DNA from 2 places in the Mesorhizobium hunchu genome. Region 1 is predicted to be linked to the other one. Evidence: riboswitches for the same ligand, from Rfam matches in the RefSeq annotation. Region 1 holds a riboswitch; the other holds the start of a gene.

The links. A riboswitch is a leader RNA that binds a small molecule or an ion and turns the genes downstream of it on or off. The one in region 1 is predicted to bind thiamine pyrophosphate.
Region 2: it holds a riboswitch for thiamine pyrophosphate, as region 1 does, so the genes downstream of both, thiB (thiamine ABC transporter substrate binding subunit) here and ABMA46_RS02450 (YkoF family thiamine/hydroxymethylpyrimidine-binding protein) in region 1, are expected to answer to the same signal.

Annotation. Positions count from the first base shown of each region.
Region 1 covers NZ_JBEBMG010000001.1:500,047-506,846, reverse strand. Annotated here, with positions in the region: gene recQ (DNA helicase RecQ) at 71-1,870, shown strand; TPP riboswitch at 1,995-2,107, shown strand; gene ABMA46_RS02450 (YkoF family thiamine/hydroxymethylpyrimidine-binding protein) at 2,098-2,706, shown strand; gene ABMA46_RS02445 (ABC transporter permease) at 2,735-3,514, shown strand; gene ABMA46_RS02440 (ABC transporter ATP-binding protein) at 3,511-4,281, shown strand; gene ABMA46_RS02435 (ABC transporter substrate-binding protein) at 4,278-5,297, shown strand; gene ABMA46_RS02430 (phosphogluconate dehydrogenase C-terminal domain-containing protein) at 5,487-6,314, shown strand; gene ABMA46_RS02425 (D-ribose ABC transporter substrate-binding protein) at 6,605-6,800, shown strand, end outside.
Region 2 covers NZ_JBEBMG010000001.1:312,074-318,873, forward strand. Annotated here, with positions in the region: gene ABMA46_RS01555 (M48 family metalloprotease) at 1-488, opposite strand, end outside; gene thiQ (thiamine ABC transporter ATP-binding protein) at 644-1,405, opposite strand; gene thiP (thiamine/thiamine pyrophosphate ABC transporter permease) at 1,402-3,045, opposite strand; gene thiB (thiamine ABC transporter substrate binding subunit) at 3,180-4,181, opposite strand; TPP riboswitch at 4,217-4,323, opposite strand; gene ABMA46_RS01575 (thiamine diphosphokinase) at 4,439-5,071, shown strand; gene ABMA46_RS01580 (ABC-F family ATP-binding cassette domain-containing protein) at 5,203-6,800, shown strand, end outside.

The sequences.
Region 1 (6,800 bases):
GCATGGAAGCGCTCGCCACGGCCGACAAACTGCTATGAAGGGCTTTCCCCTGATTCTCGATGTTTTGCCCATGACTGCCCGTGCGTTGGAAATCCTCAAGACCGTCTATGGCTATGCAGCGTTCAGAGGGGCGCAAGGGGATATCGTCGAGCATGTGATCGCCGGCAACAACGCCTTCGTGCTGATGCCGACGGGCGGCGGCAAATCGCTCTGCTACCAGATTCCGGCCATCGCCCGACCGGGCATGGGCCTGGTCGTCTCGCCGCTGCTGGCGCTGATGGCGGACCAGGTGGCGGCGCTCAGGCAGGCCGGCGTGCGCGCCGCCGCGCTCAACTCCGATCTCGCGGGCGACGAGCGGCGCGCCTTGTGGGGCGACGTCCACGCCGGCCGGCTCGATCTTCTCTATGTCGCCCCCGAGACCCTGCTGCGGCCGGGCGTGCTGGAGCGTCTGGATGGCGTGACGCTGTCGCTGATCGCCATCGACGAGGCGCATTGCCTGTCGCAATGGGGGCACGACTTCCGCCCGTCCTATCGGGAGCTCGATGCGCTGGCCGCGCGTTTCCCCGCTACGCCGCGCATCGCACTGACCGCAACGGCCGACGAGCCGACGCGCGCAGAGATCCTGTCGCATCTCGCCATCGACGAGGCAGACGCCTTCGTCGCCGGCTTCGACCGTCCCAACATCCGCTACGCCATCGAGGAGAAGGACAATCCGCGCGCGCAGCTGAAGGATTTCCTCAAGCGCCACGAAGGCGAGAGCGGCATCGTCTACTGCCTGTCGAAAAGAAAGACCGAAGAGACGGCCGCCTGGCTGCGCGACCAGGGCTACGATGCGCTCGCCTACCATGCCGGCATGGACAAGGCCGCGCGCGAGGCCAACCAGAAGCGCTTCCAGCACGGCGAGGCGGTCGTCATGGTCGCCACCATCGCCTTCGGCATGGGCATCGACAAGCCGGACGTGCGCTTCGTCGCCCATATCGATCTGCCAGGCAGCATCGAGGCGTACTACCAGGAGACCGGCCGCGCCGGGCGCGACGGCCTGCCCTCCGACACGCTGATGCTCTACGGCTACGAGGACATCGCGCTGCGCAGCCGCTTCATCGAGGAGTCGGAGGCGTCCGACCAGCGCAAGCGCATGGAGCGGCAGAAGCTCGACGCGCTGCTGGGTCTGGCCGAGACGGCCGGCTGCCGCCGGCAGGTGCTGCTGTCCTATTTCGGCGACCGTTGCGCACCGTGCGGCAATTGCGACACCTGCGTCGAGCCGCCGAAGCTGTTCGACGGAACGGTCGCCGCGCAGAAGGCGCTGTCGTGCATCTACCGCACCGGCGAGCGGTTCGGGCAGGCCTATATCGCCGACGTACTGCTTGGCGTCGAGAACGAGCGCATCGCCCAGTTCCGCCATGACCGCATCTCCACCTTCGGCATCGGCACCGAGCACGACAACCGCACATGGCGGGCGATCCTGCGCCAGTTGATCGCGCTCAGGCTTGTCGACGTCGATCTGGCCGGCCATGGCGGCCTGTCGATTTCGACCGCCGGCCGGGATTTCCTGCGCGACAAGCCGAGCCTGATGCTGCGCGTGCCGCGCCCTGTGCGCGCCCGCCGCGGCACGGTGACGCGCAACGCCGCGCAGACGGCCGTCGCCGAAAGCGACCGCGCGCTGTTCCAGGCGCTGCGGCAGAAACGACTGGAGTTGGCGCGCGCGCAGAACGTACCGCCCTATGTCATCTTCCACGACAAGACGCTGATCGAACTCGCTGGGGCGCGCCCCAAGTCACGCCGCGAGATGGCGGATGTGCCGGGCGTCGGCGAGTCCAAGCTGGATCGCTACGGCCCCGCTTTCCTCGCGGTCATCGCGGAACACGTCTGACAGGCAGCCTGGACCTTCCGTGCAGGACGCCATCGCCGCGATCGGCGAGCACCCGGCGTTGCAGCGGTTGGCCGCCGAAGGCCATCGCCGCGCTTGCATGACGAAAAGAATCATGGTTTGAGTGCGCCTACCACAGGGGTGCTCCGTATTGCCGGGGCTGAGACCGCAGCGCCAAGCCGCGAAACCCTCAAGCTGATCTGGATAATACCAGCGGAGCGAGGCGGATCATGTTTTCTGGCGCACAAGTCGCATTGTACCCCATGACGGACGATTTCGTCCGCGTCATCCTTGGCAGCCTGTCGGCCCTCGATCCGTACCGAAGCCGGTTCCGGATCGAGACCGACGATCTCTCCACCCTGCTGGTCGGACCGCCGCCCGATCTTTTCCCGGCCCTGCGCGACCTTCACGTTGCCGCATCGCGCGGTGGCCTGCATTGCGTGATGCATGCCACGGTGTCGCGGGGCTGCCCCGGCGAACCGGACGACCCGATCTGCACGCCCATCGAGGGCCGCACGGCCGAAACGCCGCTCAGCGAGCGGGTCGAGGCAGCGTTGGAGGCCGTGCAAAGCGCCGCGCCGACAGGGCAGGACGTCGCCGCGCAGTTGTCGCTCTATCCCCTCGGTGCCTCGCATCACATGGACGAGATCTACGGCTGCATCGATCTGATGAAGCGGTCGGGCGTGTTCGGCCGGGCGAAGAACTTCTGCACCACCCTGCGGGGCGACGCGGGGCCGGTCTTCGCCACGCTCGGTGAAGCTTTCCTGCGTTTCGGATCGCCGGAGGGCCATGTGGCGATGGACCTCACCGTTTCGGCAAACAGCCCGAGCCCGGCCTGAGCCACGCGCGCGGGCGCGGATATCCGCCATGCCGAACACGCCGTCCTTCCTGGCCAGAACAGGCCCCGCGGCCGTAGCGATCGCGTCGCTCCTGGTCGCCTGGCAGCTTTACAGCGATCTGTCGGGCATCAGCCAGACAACGCTGCCGTCGCCTTTGCGCGTTGCCGGGCAAGCCTGGCTGAACCGTCGAGCGCTCGCCGACAACGCGCTGCCCACCATCCGTGCGACGTTGCTCGGATTCTCCTGCTCGCTCGCCGGTGCCTTTCTGCTCTCGGCCGCGATGGATTTCTTCGCGCCTGTGCGGCGGGCGCTGTTCCCGGTCTTCGTCGTCAGCCAGACCCTGCCGCTCGTGGCGATCGCCCCGCTGGTCGTGCTGTGGTTCGGCTTCGGCCTGCTGCCCAAGATCCTGCTGGTCGCCCTGGTGACCTTCTTTCCCATGCTGGTCGCGCTGGTTCAGGGATACGAATCCACGGAAAAGGAGATCGCGCTTTTGCTCGGCTCCATGGGTGCGACGCGATGGCAACGCTTCTGGCTTGCCCGTGCACCGTCGGCCCTGCCGTTCTTGTTAGCCGGCCTGCGCATCTCCATCACCTATGCGGTGGTCGGCGCGATCTTCGCCGAATATGCCGGCGCGACGCGCGGTCTCGGCATCTACATCCTCAAGGCCAAGAACAATTTCCGACCCGATCTCGTACTCGCCGCCGTGGCCGTCAGCGCCGCGCTGACGCTGGTGCTGTTTGCCGCCACCGGCCTCGTGCAGCGCCTCGCCATGCCCTGGCAGCGCCTGGAGCAGAGGCGGACGCGATGACCCCGAAGCTCGACCTGCAAGGCGTCCGCAAGGCGTTCGACGCGACGAAGGTGCTGGACGGAATATCGCTGTCGGTGCGCGAGGGCGAGTTCGTTTCCATCCTCGGGCCTTCCGGGGCGGGCAAATCGACGATCTTCCAGATCCTGACGGGCGGCATCGAGGCAGACGGCGGCGCGATCCGTCTGGACGGCGAGCCGCTCATGTCGCGGCAAGACCGTTTCGCCTTCATGCCGCAACGCGACGCGCTGATGCCGTGGCGGCGCATCATCGACAACACGACGCTCGGACTGGAGGTGCAGGGTGTGCCGCGCCGCGCCGCGAGGGACAAGGTGCGGCCACTCTTCGCCGAGTTCGGCCTTGCCGGCTTCGAGGATCATTACCCGGCACAGCTTTCCGGCGGCATGCGCCAGCGGGCTGCCCTTCTGCGCACGGTCGTGCAGGAACGCGACATGCTTTTGCTGGACGAACCGTTCGGCGCTCTGGACGCGCTGACGCGCATGGGCATGCAGCGCTGGCTCGAAGCCATGTGGAAGCGTCATCGCTGGACGGCGCTGCTGGTCACGCATGACGTGCGCGAGGCCGTTTTCCTTTCTGATCGCATCTACGTGCTGTCGACGCGCCCGGCACGGGTCCTGCACGAAGTCCCCGTGCCCTTGCCGCGGCCACGCGATGCGGGGGCCGAGGGATTGCGGCAGGCCAGCGCCATCGAAGCCGTCGTTCTGGAAAGCCTTCTCAACCCCGAAGCAACAGAAGGGTCGAACAGATGACACTGATGAACCGCCGCCACGCCCTCGCCCTCGGCCTTGCAGCCGCCTGCGCGCCGGCGGCTCCAGCCTGGTCCTCACCGGCGCGCGAGAAGGTCTCGGTCGCGCTCGACTGGACGCCGAACACCAACCATATCGGCCTTTATGTGGCGCGCGACAAAGGCTTTTATGCCGACGCCGGGCTGGACGTCGATATCCTGCCCTATACCGACACCAGCGCCGGCACGCTGGTGGCCAACCAGATTGCGGATTTCGGGGTGGTCGGCTCCATCGGGCTGTTCACCCAGCGCGCCGCCGGCGCCGACCTGAAGGCAGTCTACGCCGTGGTGCAGACGGAAACCGGCCGACTCGTCTTCAACGCCGACCGTACCGACATAAGGCGGCCGAGGGATCTCGACGGCAAGGTCTATGGCGGCTTCGGCAGCAACTGGGAGACGGCGCTGATCGAGACACTGATCCACAACGACGGCGGTGCAGGCAGCTTCGAGACGGTGACGCTCGGCACGTCCGCCTACGAGGCGCTGGCGAACGGCGCGGTCGACTTCACCCTGGAGGTCTACACCTGGGAAGGCGTCCAGGCCGAACTGGAAGGCAGGCGGCAGATGGCTTTCCGCTACGCCGATTACGGGGTGCCGGACGAGCACACGACCTTCATCGCCTCCAGCGACGCCTACCTGTCGCAGCATCAGGATGCGGCCGCCGCCTTCGTGCAGGCGACGCGCAGGGGCTATGCCTTCGCCGTCGAGCACCCGCAGGAAGCTGCCGCCGTTCTGGTCGGTGCCAACAAGGACATGCCGGCGGATGCGGCCTTGATCGAGGCCTCCCTGAAGACCCTGATAGAAGGCCACTATCTCGCGCGGCCGGATGGCACGGTCGGCGAAATCGATGGAGCGAAGACGGAGGCGATGGGCGGCTTCCTGTTCGCGGCCGGCATTCTTCTGGACGCGGACGGCAAAGCCCTCGCCAGCCGCCCGGCCTTCGCCGACTACTACACCAACCGCTGCCTGGCCGGCGCCTGACGGGGCCGGCGACGCGATTCCGCATCATGCGGGAGCGACAATAAGCGGGCCCGGCTTCCTCGGCCGCGCCATGAATGAACAACGCGCGACGCGAATGATTCCTCTTGCCAAATAATGGTAGAGTGATCATACCAGTATGTCAGATGACGATTGGCGAACCTTCGTCGGAATTCAGGGAGTAAAGACCAGATGACAACGATTGCGCTGTTCGGTGCAGGCGGGAAAATGGGCTATCGCCTTGCCGCCAACCTCAAGGGCTCGGCCTACGAGGTTCGCCACGTGGAGACCGGCGAGGGCGGCCGTGCCCGCCTGAAGGAAGGGCTTGGCTTCGACGCCGTCGAAGGAGACCGGGCGCTCGACGGCGCCGACGTCATCATCCTGGCCGTCCCGGACACACTGATCGGCAAGGTCTCCGCAGGCATCGAGAAGCAGCTAAAGCCAGGCACGATGGTGATCGTCCTCGATGCTGCGGCGCCGGCGGCAGGGCACCTGCCGAAGCGCCCCGACCTCACCTATTTCATCACCCATCCCTGCCATCCGCCGTTGTTCAACGATGAAACCGACATGGCGGCGAAGAAGGACTATTTCGGCGGCATCAAGGCCAAGCAGCATATCGTCAGCGCGCTCATGCAGGGGCCAGAGAGCGACTATGCCAAGGGCGAGGCCATTGCGCGGACGATCTGGGCGCCGGTGATGCGCTCCCACAGGGTGACCGTCGAGCAACTGGCCATGCTCGAACCGGCACTGGCGGAGACGATGTGCGCCTCCCTGCTCGTCGTGATGAAGGAAGGTCTCGACGAGGTCGTGCGACGCGGCGTCGACCGCCAGGCGGCGCTGGATTTTCTGCTCGGCCACATCAACGTGCTCGCCTCGGTGATCTTCGAGGAGCGCGAAGGCGCCTTCTCCGACGCCTGTAACAAGGCCATCGAGTTCGGCGTGCCGGCGTTGATGCGCGACGATTGGAAGCATGTCTTCGAGCCTGACGAGATCGCCGCCAGCATCAGGCGCATCACCTGAGTTCTCGCCTCGCTTTCCAATCGGGCGGCCGCGCGATGTCACCATCGGGTACATGTCACCTGAATTTGTGGTTGACTCATTATACCAGTTGGCATTAGCTGGTTTCACCCCGGACCGATCGCGGACCTTAAATCGATGCCGGGACGAGTGGAGGAAGGCGGGAAAGGGCGCGAGATCGGGCGAAAACCGGCGACGGTTTTTTCCGGTACCGACCCGCAGGATGATTTTAGCGCTTTGCGAAATCCAGACGATTGCCTCGATCGAGGCAGAGTGTTCAACGGGAGGACTTCATGAAATTCACGCGCAGAATAACGCTGGCGGCGTTCGCCGGCATGTTGGCCATCGGCACGGCAGTACCGGCCTACGCCGCCGATCTCGTCGCCATCATCACGCCGTCGCACGACAACCCGTTCTTCAAGGCGGAGGCGGAAGGCGCAGATGCCAAGGCCAAGGCGCTCGGCTACGACACGCTGGTGCTGGTGCATG
Region 2 (6,800 bases), 190 kb from region 1:
TTGGTGGCAAGTCCTTCCTCGGCTTCCAGCTTTTGCCGCGCCAGTCCGTGATTGGCGGTGACATGACCCATTTCGTGCGCGATGACGGCGGCGAGCTCGGCCGAGTCGTTGGCCAGTGCCAGCAGGCCGCGCGTGATGTAGAGATAGCCGCCCGGCAGCGCGAAAGCGTTGACGTTGGGCGAGTTCAGGATGGTGATGCGGTAGGTCTGGGTCGGGTTGGCCGACACGGTGGTCAGGTTGCCGACGACCTTGGCGACCATGCGCTCCAGCTTGGGGTCGGAATATTCGCCGCCATAGGTGGCGAGGATGCGCGGATGTTGCGCCTTGGCCAGTTCCGCAAGCCTGCTGTTGGCCGAGAAATTATCGACGGTGACCGGCTTGTCGGATGGCTGGAAGCTCGATTCCTCCACCGAATCCGGCATCACCGTCTGGCAGGCGGCGAGCACGAGCAGTCCCGCCAGCACGCCGAGGCGGGCTCGCCAGCTCATGCGGGTCGTATCAAGGCCCGTCGACAGTGTGGCTTCCTTTCCGATTCGCCGCGATCATCGGACCCGTCTGCCTAACCCGTTTCAAGCGACGGCTCCAGTCGCTTCGGGCGGCGGCTGGCGGGTCCAGCAAACAATATGCGGTCTTTGGCCGTCAATTATGTCCGCTTGCGGGCAACATCGCGTGATCGACCGCCAGCGCCGATATAGCGCTGGAACGCCTCGGGTCCAGAGCCGGAAAAGAAATCGCTTGCGTCGCCCGTCGCGGCGACGCGCCCCTCCTCAAGGAAGACGACCGAGCCGGCGATCCGTTCGGCATCCTCCGGCTGATGGGTGACGAAGAGCACGGTCATGCCCTGTTCGGCATGCAGGGCAAGGACGAGGTCCAGCATGTCGGCGCGCAACGCCGGGCCGAGCGAGCCGAACGGCTCGTCCAGCAGCAGCACCGGACGCGCCCGCACCAGCACGCGTGCAAGCGCCACGCGCTGACGTTCGCCGCCCGAAAGCTCGCGCGGCAGGCGCTTCTGCTTGCCGGCCAGGCCGGTACGCTCGAGCGCCGCCGCGATGTCCGTGCGATCCCCGGAAGACAGGCGCAGCGACGGCGAGCGCCCGAGCCCGACATTGTCCTCGACGCTGAGGTGCGCGAACAGATTGTTCTCCTGGAACACCATCGATACGGGACGGGCGGCGGGCGGCGCGCTGGTTACGTCGTTGCTGCCGATCCAGACACAACCGCTGCGGGGCGTCTCGAAGCCGGCGACGAGATTGAGCAGAGTCGATTTCCCCGATCCGCTCGGCCCCATCAGCGCCGTGATCGCACCGGCCGCGAAGGTCACGTCGAAGGAGAAGGCGGTCTCGCCATAGCTGAAGGCGAGTTCCTCCAATCGCACGGCGACCCCGTTTTCTTCTGTCGCGCTCATGCGTTGCGCTCCCTTCCCAGCCTGTCGGCGACGAGCATAAGCGACAGGCATACCACGCCGAGCCACAGCGCAAGGCCCGCTGCATCCTCGGTACGGTAGCTGCCCATGCGCGCCAGCAGCAGATAGGGCAGTGTCTGCACCTCGTTCGAGCCGAACAGGGCGATAACGCCGAGATCGCCCAGTGAAAGCGCCGTGGCGAAGGCGAAGGCGGTCGCCATCGGCCGCCGCAGCGATGGCCAGTCGATCAGCATGAGGCGGGTCCAGCCGGCGATGCCGAGTTGGGCGCACAGGCGCTCATGCCGCTCGCTCGCCGCGTCATAGGCGGGCCGGACCGCGCGGATCGCGAAGGGCATGGCCATGACGGCGTTGACCGCGACCACCATGACCGGCGCCACGGCGAAGACGTCGCCGAAATGGCGCAGCGCCATGAACCAGCCAGCGCCGACGACGATCGGTGGCACCACCAGCACGAAACCAGCGCCTGTGCCGGTCATGAATTCAAGGACCGGACGACGCTTCCCGAGAGACAGCGCTCGCCGCGCCACGGCGAGCGCCAGAGAGAGCGCCGTAGAAAGAAACGCCGACAGGAAGGCGAGCAAGACCGAGGTCACGGTCGCTCGCCGCACCGCGTCCTCCGCCGCCAGCCGCGCGAGGTCCGCCTGAAGTCCGGCGGTCACGGTGGCCAGCATCGGTCCGGCGACGAACAGCAGCGAGACCAGGATCAGCACGGCATCCAACACCGTTCCCGCCGCCGAGTTCGGCATATAGCGGCGTGGCGCCACCGGCAGGTTGGCGTCGCCCGTCATATCCGTGCCGAGCCGGGCCAGCAGGGCGACGACGACAGCGGTCAGCGCGACCTGCAGGAAAGTCAGCGCCACGGCCCGTGCCGGATCGAAGTCGAAGCGAAGCGCCTGGTAGATCGCGACCTCAAGCGTCGAGGCGGCCGGACCGCCGCCCAGCGTCAGCACGATGGTGAAGGAGGTGACGCACAGCATGAACACGAGCCCGGCGATACCCGGCAGCGCCTGCCTGAGCGCCGGCCATTCGATGAGCCTGAACGCCGCGCCGCTGCCCATGCCGAGCTGGCTCGCCAGCCGCCACTGATCGCCCGGAACGGCCTGCAACGCCTCCAGGAACAGCCGGGTGGCCAGCGGCAGGTTGAAGAAGACATGTGCGACCAGAATGCCGGCAAGGCCGTATATGCCGGGCCACTGTCCGCTGGAGAGCCCGGACAGGAAGCCGGCGAAATAGCCGGCGCGACCATAGAGCGACAGGACGCCCAGCGCCGCCACGATCGCGGGTAGGGCCAATGGCACGGCGAAGAGCTGGAGGATCAGCGTGCGGCCAGCAAAGCGCGGATGCCGCGCCAGCGCCCGGGCGACGAACAGGGCCGGCAGCACGGACAGCAGCGTCGAGAGCGCCGCCTGCCACAGCGTGAAGCGGGCGACGCGAAGAAGATAGGGATCGAATGCCGACAGCGCCCCGGACGGGTCGCCTACGCCTTCGAAGATCAGCCCCGCGAACGCCCCGCCGATCAGAACGGCGATGAAGGCCAGCGCGACGATGCCGGCGGTGATACGCCCATCCCTCTCCTTCGAGGAGAGGGTGGCCGCGAAGCCGCCGGGAGGGGTCGCCTCCACCAAACTCGACGCCGGCTTCTGTCCGGTACCGGCTCGACCGACCTCCTCCGTCGCCTGAGCCTGCCCTCGGGCAGGCCTTTGGCCGGACCCGGGGGGCGACACCTCTCCCTCAAGAGGGGAGGATCTGCCGCGTCTCATTTGCTCATCACGCCCAACCATTCGTCCACCCAGGCCTTTCGGTTCTTCGCCACCTCCTCGGGGCTGAACATCAGGGTCTTGGCCGGCTTCACGAGCTTGTCGAAAGCCGGATCGAGCGGCTTGTCGGTTTTGCCCGCAGGGTACATCCACTGCGTTTCTGGAACAGCGTCCTGGAAGCCCGGCCCGGTCATGAAGGCGATGAATTTCTGCGATAGCGGGTTTTTCTCCCCATTGACGGTGATGCCGGCCACTTCGATCTGCAGATAGTGGCCCTCTGAGAAGGAGGCTGCCTGATAGCGATCGGTCTTTTCCGAAATCATGTGGTAGGCCGGCGAGGTGGTGTAGGACAGCACCATCGGCGCCTCGCCCTTGGTGAACAGGCCGTAGGATTCGCTCCAGCCCGGCGTCACCGTCAGCACCCGATCCTTCAGCTTCGCCCAGGCGTCGGCGGCCTTGTCGCCGTAGACCGATTTCATCCACAGCACCAGGCCGAGGCCGGGCGTCGAAGTGCGCGGATCCTGGATCGCGATCTTCTGGCTCGGATCGCCCTCCACAAGGTCCTTCAGGTTCTTCGGCGGTGCCTTCATCTTTTCGGTGTCGTAGACGACGGCGAAATAGCCGTAGTCGAAAGGCACGAAGGTGTCGTCGCTCCAGCCGCCGGGCACGTCGACATTCTCGACCGGCCCATGCGGCGCGAACAGGCCGGTCGCCTTCGCCTCGGCCGTCAGATTGGTGTCGAGACCGAGCACGATGTCGGCCTTGGTGGACTTGCCTTCCAGCCTGACGCGATTGAGCAGGGCCACGCCGTCCTCGACCGAAACGAAATCGACCTCGCAATCGCATTCGTCCTCGAAGTTCTTCTTCACGACGGGACCGGGACCCCACTCGGCAGTGAAGCTTTCGTAGGTATAGACGGTCAGCTTGTCCTTCGCCGCGGCCGGCAGCGCCGGCAGGGCGAGGGCAAGAGTGGAGATCAGCACGGACAGTCTTTTGCGCATCGGCGCCTCCTTTTCATCAAACAAGGGAGTTGGCGCCTGGGGAAGCGTCTAATCCCTCCGCCGGTACAAACCGGATCAGGTTCAGCGGGTTGGCCTCGAAGCCTCTCAGCCGGATCGACGTCCGGCACCCCGTTAGAGCGCTTCGAGACATAGGGCCGTCTCCGCAACCGCGCAAGCGAATGTTGGCTCCCCGTTCGGGACGAAACGGCCGCACGCCGCTTCCGTTTCCGCGAACGCCCTGCTATGGCGCTGGCCCGATGAGCACCTTCACCATCCTTCTCGGCGGCGAACTGACGCGCACGCCCAGGCTCGACCACCAGATCGCCGGCAGCCGGGTGATCGCGGCGGATGCCGGCATGGCGCATGCGGCGGCGCTGGGCGTCGTGCCGGAACTGTGGGTCGGCGATTTCGATTCCGCGCCCGGCGACCTGCCGGCGGATCTGGCGGCGGTCCCGAGGCTTGCCTTTCCGCCCGAGAAGGACAAGACCGACGGCGAGTTGGCCGTAGACGTGGCGTTCGAGCGCGGCGCGACCGCGCTGGTGCTGACCGGCGCCTTCGGCGGGCCGCGCGCCGATCACGCGTTCCTGCACATGACGCTCGCCCTGCGGCTGGCCGAAGCCGGCCATGAGGTCGTCCTGACCAGCGGTTCGCAAGAGGGATTGCCCTTGCGCGCCGGGCATATGCGCTTCGACTTTGCCGACAGCACGCTGTTCTCGATCCTCGGCTTTTCCGATCTCGCCGGGCTGTCGATCGCCGGCGCGAAATGGCCCCTCGATGCGGTGCAGGTGCCGTTCGGCTCGTCGCTCACCATCTCGAACGAAGTGCGCGGGCGACTGGAGACCACCCTCGGCTCCGGCAGGGCGCTGCTTCTGGCACATCCTTATCCATAGGTCATGCTTTGAACCCGAGCGGTATCGAATTTACCCCTGCCCCCTCCCTACAAGGGAGAAGGGTGGTTGCCGCGTGCCCAAAGTTCCCCTCCCCCCTGTGGGGAGGGGCCAGGGGTGGGGGTACAGAGTAGATGGCGCCGCCGCTTCTCAATCTAGCCGGAATAAAACTCACCTTCGGCGGTACGCCGCTGCTCGACGGCGCAGACCTTGCCGCCTCCAGCGGCGACAAGATCGCGCTGGTGGGGCGCAACGGCTCGGGCAAGTCGACGCTGCTGAAGATCGCCGCCGGGCTCATCGAGCCGCAGGACGGCGAGGTATTCCGCCAGCCGACCGCCACCGTGCGCTACCTGCCGCAGATGCCGGACATGGACGGCTTCGCGACGGTGCACGCCTATGTCGAGGCCGGTCTTGGCCCCGCCGACGATCCGCACCGCGCCACTTACCTGATGGAGCATCTGGGACTGAGCGGCGAGGAAAATCCGGCCAGACTCTCCGGCGGCGAGGCGCGCCGGGCGGCACTCGCTCGCGTCATGGCGCCGGAGCCAGACATTCTTCTCCTCGACGAACCGACCAACCACCTCGACCTGTCGGTGATCGAATGGCTGGAGGAGGAACTTGTCCGCACTTCGTCCGCGCTCATCCTGATCTCGCACGACCGCCGTTTCCTCGAACGCGTCTCGCGCTCCACCGTCTGGCTCGATCGCGGCCGGACGCGGCGGCTGGACAGGGGCTTCGCCCATTTCGAGGAATGGCGCGACCAGATCCTCGAAGAAGAGGAGCGCGAGCAGCACAAGCTCGGCCGCCAGATCGTGCGCGAGGAACACTGGCTGCGCTACGGCGTGACTGCGCGGCGCAAGCGCAACATGCGCAGGCTCGGCGAACTCCAGCAGATGCGCCAGCGCTTCCACACGCATTGCGGCGCCGAAGGCACGGCGACGCTGGCAACCAGCGACGCGGCCGAGTCGGGGAAACTTGTCATCGAGGCCAAAGGCATCGCCAAAAGCTTCGGCGATCTCGCGGTGGTGAAGGATTTCTCCACCCGCATCCAGCGCGGCGACCGCATCGGCCTCGTCGGTCCGAACGGCGCGGGCAAGACGACGCTGCTCAAGATGCTGACGGGTGAACTCGCGCCGGATTCGGGAAGCGTGCGCCTCGGCGTCAATCTGGAGATCGCCACGCTCGACCAGAAGCGCGACGCGGCCGATCCGGACGAGACGCTGGCGCACTACCTCACCGACGGGCGCGGCGAAAACCTCGTCGTCAACGGTGAGCAGCGCCACGTCGTCTCCTACATGAAGGACTTCCTGTTCAAGCCGGAGCAGGCGCGCACGCCGGTGAAGGAGCTTTCCGGCGGCGAGCGGGCGCGTCTGCTGCTGGCGCGCGTGCTGGCGCGGCCGGCGAACCTTCTGGTGCTGGACGAGCCGACCAACGACCTCGATATGGAGACGCTGGAGCTTTTACAGGAGCTCGTCGCCGGCTTTTCCGGCACGGTGCTGCTGGTCAGCCACGACCGCGACTTCCTCGACCGCACCGTGACCAGCGTGATCGCGCCGGAGGGTGGCGGCCGCTGGGTGGAATACGCCGGCGGCTATTCCGACATGCTGGCGCAACGCGGCGGCAGACGGTTGGACGACCGAAAAGTCCAGAGGAAAGCCGATCCGACTCAGGAAAAGACTGCGGCTGTCCAACCGAAAGCGGCGGCGAAAAAGCTTTCCTACAAACAGCAATT